One region of the Virgibacillus sediminis genome, then DNA from elsewhere that is predicted to be linked to it. Evidence: predicted binding sites of a transcription regulator. Region 1 holds the regulator's gene; the other holds the start of a gene.
The links. Region 1 encodes CtsR, which represses protease genes until heat stress. Its sites were predicted from a motif close to ATGGTCAATAAAGGTCAAACA; they were not measured.
Positions count from the first base shown of each region.

Region 1 (4,216 bases):
GGTGGAAGCGTGGTGACACGTGGAGCTGACGAATACTAATCGATCGAGGACTTAACTACATTCTTTACCATGTCACGGTATTTACTCTTATTTAGTTTTCAGGGTGCAAATCAACCCTATAAAGAAAGTTGTCTGGCGGCGATGGCGGAGAGGCCACACCTGTTCCCATGCCGAACACAGAAGTTAAGCTCTCCAGCGCCGATGGTAGTTGGGACTTTGTCCCTGCAAGAGTAGGACGTTGCCAGGCAACAGAATTTAAAAGCTAAGGTACAATTGTATCTTAGCTTTTTATTTTATTTTTATATTCAAAGCATATATTAGTATAAAAGGGCAATATGATTTATAATTCGTATAATAATCACTTTTAAGGGAGGTGTGGTAGTTGGAAACAATAATGAATGAAGTATTTCAAGAAGATTTGGATATAATGGTTATCCGCTTGCTTATCGCATTGGTATTATCAGGTATTATAGGATTTGAAAGGGAACTGAATAACCATTCTGCCGGTTTCCGTACCCATATCCTTGTGGGTGTCGGAGCATGCCTGATGATGTTGTTGTCGATATTTGGGTTTGAAGAATTTATGCAGCAATATGATAATGTGAGATTTGACCCGGCAAGGATTCCTTCCTATGTAATCAGTGGGATTGGTTTTCTAGGTGCAGGCACTATCATTGTCTATGGCGGAACTATTCGAGGTTTGACTACTGCAGCTTCCATATGGGCAGTTGCGGGAATCGGCCTTGTGGTAGGCGCAGGCATGTATGGGCCCGCTCTATTCACTACTTTAATTATCCTTATCAGTCTTGTCTTTTTAAATAATTTGGAAAGAATGTTCACAAAAGGCCATTCCACTAATATAGTAGAAATAGTAGCCCTTTCCGACTTGGAGATTCATGAAGTGATCAGTATCATGGAACATTACAAATTGAATGTCCAAAACGTGGAGATCCTTAAAGCGGAGCATAATCTTCGAAAGATATTCATAAAGACGGATCGGCTGAAAGATATGGAGAAAATCGCGTTATTTGAAGAAATATCCCGATTAAATGAAGTGAGAAACATTTCAGAACTTAAATAGCTTGCTTGCCTCCCCTAGACCTTACACAAATAGTTGCTGTAAGGTTTTTTCTTTTTCTTTTTTGTCTAGACTGTACATAGAAGACAACACATACTATTTGCAACTTGCTTTTTTTCCCGTATAATAAGAGTATAGTCAAAGATAGTCAAAGTCAAAAAGAAGTAGCAAGGAGGCGGGGTGCCGTGAGTAATATTTCTGATGTAATAGAACAGTATCTAAAAAAAATATTACAGGCAGATGGGCAGAATGTCATCGAGATAAAGCGCAGCGAGATTGCGGATCAATTCCAGTGTGTCCCCTCGCAGATTAATTATGTGATTAAAACGCGTTTCACAGTGGAAAAAGGGTATATAGTAGAGAGTAAACGTGGTGGAGGCGGATATATCCGCATCATGCGGGTAATACATCAGGATAAATCGGAATTAATAGATGAGGTTATTGATATGATTAACCCTTCTGTTACCCAGCAGGCAGCAGTTGATATAATGGGCAGGCTTATGGAGGAAAAACTAGTGACAGAGCGTGAAGCCAAGCTGATTATGAGTGCAGTCGACCGAACCACATTAGCTTTTCAACTGCCTTTACGTGATGAGATCCGAGCGCGTGTTCTAACTGCAATGCTTTCCACATTGAAATTTCTGAATGAGTAAGGAGGCTGAAGAAGCATGGATTGTCAGGAATGCCATAATCGACCGGCCACTGTTCACTTAACACAAGTCGTCAATGGCAATAAAACGACTGTGCACGTATGTGGTGTATGTGCAAAAGAAATGGGCTACATGAATTCTCCGGAGGAAGGCTATTCCCTTCAGAATCTGCTTTCTGGGCTGTTTAACTTTGACCCAGGTGGCCTGGGCCCACAAAAAGACCAGCCATACCAGCAATCGAAGGAGGTACAGTGCCCCGGTTGCAAAATGACTTTTTCAGAGTTCCAGCGCGTTGGCAAATTCGGGTGTGCTTCCTGCTATGAAACTTTTTCTTCAAGACTCGATCCAATATTCAGGAGGGTACATTCAGGAAATACCCAGCATTCCGGGAAAATCCCAAAACGCCAGGGCGGTGACTTGAAAAAGAAGAAACAACTGGAAAGCTATAGAGAGCAATTAAAAACCCTGATAGAGGAAGAAGAATTTGAAGAAGCTGCTAAGGTTCGCGATAAAATCAGGGAACTGCAGACGGGAAATGGTGAAAAGGAAGCGGGTGACGAAAACTGATGGCATTGGAAGATTTTATGAAACAGGCAATAAGTCCCTGGATGCGTGAAAATGGACCTGACAGCGATATTGTACTAAGCAGTCGTATTCGGCTGGCGAGGAACTTTTCTAATGTCGCGTATCCAATCCTTGCCGATCATAAAAGGCTCGAGGAGATCCATGATTTTTTTAAGAAGGAATATGACGGACAGTCTTTTGATGACGATCGGAACTTTTCTTTTATTTCTATGCAGGAAGTCAGCTCCATCCAAAAAAGGGTATTGGTTGAAAAGCATCTGATCAGTCCTCACTTGGCAAAAAACAGTCAAGCAGCTGCTGCACTCATATCCGAGAATGAACAGGTATCCCTTATGGTGAACGAAGAGGACCATATTAGGCTTCAAGTCTACTTCCCGGGGTTTCAATTACCGGAGGCCCTCAAGAAGGCATCCGCCTTGGACGACTGGTTTGAAGAGAAAATTGATTATGCTTTTGATGAAACAAGAGGATATCTGACCAGCTGTCCTACGAATGTGGGGACAGGTATGAGGGCCTCTGTCATGATGCATTTACCTGCACTGGCCATCACTAAACAGTTGAATCGGATGACCCCGGCGATTAACCAGCTAGGCCTAGTGGTCCGCGGTATTTATGGAGAAGGCAGTGAAGCCCTTGGGAATCTTTTCCAAATCTCCAACCAGATAACCCTAGGAAAATCTGAAGAAGATATTGTTGGAGATTTACAAAGTGTTGTGAAACAATTGATAACACATGAAAGGAATGCACGCTCCAGGCTATTGGAGCAGTCCAGCACCGAGGTGGAAGATCGTATCTTCCGTTCATATGGGGTTCTTGAGTACAGTAGAATCATGGAATCCAAAGAAGCGGCGAACCGTTTATCCAATGTACGGCTGGGAATTGATTTAGGCCTCATAAATAACGTGTCCAGAAATATACTGAATGAACTGGTCATCCTTACCCAGCCGGGTTTCCTGCAGCAATATGCAGAGCGGAAATTATCTGCTGGAGAGCGGGACGTGTTAAGAGCTTCTTTAATCCGTGAAAGACTGCAATTAGAAAAGTAGATGGGAGGAAAATTTATATGATGTTTGGACGATTTACGGAAAGGGCGCAAAAGGTATTAGCTTTATCACAGGAAGAAGCAGTTAGGCTGGGCCATAACAATATAGGTACGGAACATATTCTCTTAGGCCTGGTCCGTGAAGGAGAAGGCATTGCGGCTAAAGCTCTGCAGTCTCTGGGAGTTGAAGTGTCCAACATTCAAGAACAGGTGGAGGAACTGATTGGCGTCGGCAAGCAGCCAATGCAGTCTATTCACTATACACCAAGAGCCAAGAAAGTAGTGGAGCTATCGCAGGATGAAGCAAGGAAGCTGGGACATTCCTATGTAGGAACTGAGCATATCCTCCTTGGCCTAATTCGTGAGGGAGAAGGAGTTGCAGCCCGTGTACTGAACAACCTTGGTGTGAGTCTGAACAAGGCAAGGCAGCAGGTGCTTCAGCTTCTTGGCAGCAATGAATCCCAAAGTGGCCGGCAGGGCCGTAATGGGCAGCAGTCCAACGCCAGCACACCAACTCTGGATTCCTTGGCGCGAGATCTGACCGTGATAGCCAAAGAAGGCAAAATTGACCCGGTAATCGGACGATCCAAGGAGATTGAGCGTGTCATTCAGGTGCTAAGCCGCCGAACTAAAAACAACCCTGTCTTGGTTGGGGAGCCTGGTGTAGGTAAAACGGCTGTTGCAGAAGGGTTGGCACAGCAAATCGTTGATAATGAGGTGCCGGAAATCCTTCGTGATAAGCGTGTAATGACGCTCGACATGGGAACCGTCGTGGCAGGCACTAAATATCGTGGTGAATTTGAAGACCGTCTCAAAAAGGTAATGGAGGAAATCCGCCAAGCTGGCAATATCATTTTATTC
Region 1 covers NZ_JBHRRZ010000034.1:57,862-62,077, reverse strand. Annotated here, with positions in the region: rRNA gene rrf (5S ribosomal RNA) at 132-247, shown strand; gene ACFODW_RS13360 (MgtC/SapB family protein) at 428-1,081, shown strand; gene ACFODW_RS13355 (CtsR family transcriptional regulator) at 1,264-1,731, shown strand; gene ACFODW_RS13350 (UvrB/UvrC motif-containing protein) at 1,747-2,295, shown strand; gene ACFODW_RS13345 (protein arginine kinase) at 2,295-3,359, shown strand; gene clpC (ATP-dependent protease ATP-binding subunit ClpC) at 3,377-4,216, shown strand, end outside.

Region 2 (4,216 bases), on a different contig from region 1:
ACAGCAGCCGGAAGTAAGTGTCTTCCGACAACTCCCTATTTCCTCCTTCTTTATCCGTACGGAAGGTGAACAATAATGGGATTTCCCCTAAATCTTTACGCAACTGGGCAGCGGTTCCGCTGATTTCATCCAGACAATCTACTCGTTCATGAACATCTGCCCGCCATTCTACCATGTCCGGTTCCGATTCTTTAACCACAGCCACTTCTTCAGCCAGCTGCTTATCTGTCCTTCCCATCAGCGGAATAATGACTTTAGGTGTTCCTTCCCCGATAAGTACATCCCTGACTTTCACGACCTTCATATGATGACCTCCACTATAATTCAAATTATTTATCATTATACTCCAACTCTATCATTTTTCCTCTGGGCAAACACATCCATTTATCTTATACTGATGCTAATTACATATTTGCGGGGGGATTAGAATGAAAGAAGGCCAAATTACACAAAAAAGCGTTGTACTTATTGGTTTTATGGGAGCAGGAAAAACGACAATCGGAGAGGAACTGGCAAATCAGACCGGCAGATCTTTTATCGATACGGATCAAGAAATTGAAAAATATTTTGGCATGCCGGCCACAGAAATTTTCCAATCTCGAGGAGAAGAGGCTTTCCGTCAAAAAGAAAAAGAAGTCATCATAAATTATGCTGAACAGCAGGGGTATATCATTTCCGTAGGGGGTGGCGCGTTTTTACAGGAGGAAATTAAAGAAACTTGCCTAAGTAATAGTGTAGTTGCTTTCTTAGATATATCATGGCCTTCCTGGAAAGAAAGGTTAAGTCTGCTGATTGATACCCGCCCTGTTCTGCAGGGGAAAACAATGGATGAGATCCAGCAATTATTTGAGGAACGCCAAAAAATATATCGCTCCTCTCACCATATTGAAGTGAAGACGGATGATTTTAGCCCGGAACAAACAGCAGAGAATATCATCAAGCAGCTACAAATAGAGACAATCCGATAAATAGAGGCAGGAGGTGGGGGGATATATGAAAAACAAACGTTCTTCCCATCCCCCTGCAATTATGACCTCTTAAGCTTTTCTTTTAACAGCATCCAGGGCCTGCCCTGATACCATTCCACTTTAATATCCTTATTAAGGAAGCGGGAAAGATTTTGACTGGTCAAGACACTTTCTGTCTGTCCTTCCTCAAACACCTTTCCATCCTTCAGCAATAATGTGTGAGAGAAAATAGGAAGGATCTCCTCGGCGTGGTGGGTGACGTAAATGATGGTGGGAGAGGCCTCCTGTTCTGCCAACCGGCTCACCGACTCAAGCAATTCTTCTCTAGCCAGGAAATCAAGTCCATTCGTAGGCTCATCCAATATTAATAGACGGGGATTCCCCATTAAGCCTCTCGCAATCAGAATTTTTTGCCTTTCCCCTTGGGAACATGACTGATAGGAACTGTCAGCCACCCCTGAACAACCCAGTTGCTCCATCAATTGATATGCCTTCTGATAATCATGCTCATTAGGCCGCTCATACAGCCCGATAGATGCAAACTTGCCACTCACTACTATATCCACTGCCTGTTCCACACCTCTGATACGCTCTTGCAGGGAGGAACTGACCCAGCCGATGGACTTGCGCATTTCTCTTATATCCGTCTTTCCAAATAGGTTTCCCATCACCTGGACAGTCCCGATGCTAGGCCATATGTAACCGTTGATCATATTTAGCAGCGTGGTCTTTCCAGAACCATTCAAACCCATCACAGCCCAATGTTCTCCTTTTTGCACCTTCCAATCTATTTCTGACAAAATAGTTTGTCCCTGCCATATCCAGGAAACATTCTTTAATTCGATCTCCAATGCCATGGCACTTTCCTCCCTGACCATATATCTTTAAATATAGAAAAAGACAAGAAATACAGCTTGTCTGCACTTCTTGCCTTATCTATTGATGACGCGCCCGGAGGGATTCGAACCCCCGACTGACTTGGTACCGGAAACCAACGCTCTATCCAACTGAGCTACGGGCGCATAGGAATGTAAATCTTTTTGGCACATAGAATATTATAACCCCCTTCTACGAATTTGACAACCCCTTTTTATAAATCATACAGGTTTAATTACCTGTGGATTGGGAATGATGGGTAAAAGATTTATCTTTGTCAATGAATGTTATCGTTTGACCTTTATTGACCATTTAGTTATGATAAAGACAGAACGTTATTGAATAAGGGAGGATTTTACTTATGAACTTAATACCGACAGTAATTGAACAGACCAACCGTGGGGAACGCGCCTATGACATTTACTCTCGCCTGCTGAAAGACCGCATTGTCATGCTTGGAAGCGGAATAGATGATAATGTAGCCAATACCATCGTTGCCCAATTACTATTCCTGGAAGCGGAAGATCCGGAGAAAGACATCTCACTGTACATCAACTCACCAGGCGGATCCATCACTGCCGGCATGGCCATCTTCGACACGATGCAGTTCATTAAGCCGGATGTATCCACCATTTGTACAGGCATGGCGGCATCCATGGGTGCTTTTCTGCTCGCTGCAGGGGAAAAAGGCAAGCGCTATGCCCTGCCTAATAGTGAAGTGATGATTCACCAGCCTTTAGGTGGGACTCAGGGACAGGCTACAGACATAGAAATCCATGCCCGCCGCATCATCGAAATGAAACGTAAAATGAACGAGATTCTTTCAGAGCGTACCGGTCAGCCGCTTGAGGTCATTGAACGTGATACAGAGCGTGACAATTTCATGAGTGCTCAAAAATCTGTAGAGTATGGTTTGATAGATAAAATTCTGGAACGCAATGAGAAGTAGTAAAATATCCCTTTCACAAATGTGAAAGGGATATTTTTTTATATGTGGTCGTATATGGTTCGGTTCTTTAGCGAATGAACCAGATCAATTTGAGACAAAGGAGATTAAATGCTCAAGTGCATCGGCTTCATCTGCACCTTCTGCAATTATTTTAATCTCTTCTCCGCTTGTTACAGCCAGACTCATTAACCCCATAATACTTTTGGCATTAACTTTTTTTCCGCCTTTTTCCAGAAATAAATTTGCTGAATACCGGTTTGCTTCTTGTACAAACTGTGCTGCAGGCCGTGCCTGGAGCCCTGTATCCAATTCCACTTTGACGGATTTCTCAACCAAATTCCTCATCCTCTCTACTCGTAAGCGCTGCCAGACCATATTGTAGTTAATCGACAGCTCCTGCCCAAAGCTGGAACTGCCGATTTCTATGGCATGTAAAATTATTATGATATTTTAATTTACCTGTATTATATCATGAACCTCTTGCAAAATGAATCATTTCGTTGCCGGTGCTTTTCCCTGCCTGATTTTCTCTGCAAACTCATCGATCTTCTTCAATCGGTGATTGACGCCGGATTTTGAAATTTTGCCAGTCGATACCAGTTCACCAAGTTCTTTCAGTGTAACATCCTCATGTTCCACCCTCAATTTGGCTATTTCCTGCAATTTCTCCGGCAGTTGATCAAGGCCTACTGTTTGTTCGATCAGTTTGATATTTTCAATTTGGCGGAATGCTGCTCCTATAGTTTTGTTGAGGTTGGCTGTCTCGCAATTGACTAGGCGGTTGACAGAGTTTCTCATATCCCGCACAATCCGGACATCCTCAAATTTAAATAACGCATTGTGGGCCCCGATAACACTTAGGAATGCTGTAATCTTTTCCGCTTCTTTCAAATAAACGATATAGCCGTTTTTGCGCTCCAGCTTTCTTCCATTCAGACCAAATTCATTCAGCAGTTCACATAAAGCATCATTATGTTCTTGGTGGAAGTTGAAAATTTCCAGATGATAAGAGGAAGTTTCCGGGTTATTGATGGAACCGCCTGCCAAAAAGGCCCCCCGCAGGTATGACTTTCTGCAGCATGGTTTTTCCAGGAACTTATTGGATATCGTTCGTACCAGCCTGTACGGCTCCTCAAAGATACCCAGATCTGTCAGCATATGTTTAACGTCTTCCTTCATCCGCACAATATAGACGTTATTCTTTTTCAACTTCATCTTTTTCCGCACCAAAAGTTCCACGGGAATAGAGTAAAGCGATTTTATTAATGTATATATTCTCCTTGCGATGGCCGCATTTTCGGTCTGTACATCTAAAACAAAATTCTGCCTGGAAACGGATAAAGCTCCATTCATACGTATCAAGGCTGCAAGTTCCGACTGGATACAGCATTCTTCCACTTCCATCGCTGTCAATTCTTTCTTG
Region 2 covers NZ_JBHRRZ010000003.1:109,875-114,090, forward strand. Annotated here, with positions in the region: gene aroD (type I 3-dehydroquinate dehydratase) at 1-304, opposite strand, end outside; gene ACFODW_RS02450 (shikimate kinase) at 429-968, shown strand; gene ACFODW_RS02455 (ABC transporter ATP-binding protein) at 1,028-1,825, opposite strand; tRNA gene ACFODW_RS02460 (tRNA-Arg) at 1,915-1,990, opposite strand; gene clpP (ATP-dependent Clp endopeptidase proteolytic subunit ClpP) at 2,206-2,793, shown strand; gene ACFODW_RS02470 (HPr family phosphocarrier protein) at 2,878-3,129, opposite strand; gene whiA (DNA-binding protein WhiA) at 3,286-4,216, opposite strand, start outside.
Region 2: clpP (ATP-dependent Clp endopeptidase proteolytic subunit ClpP) is a predicted target of CtsR. The motif match lies at 2,136-2,156, and genes of this name have one in related genera.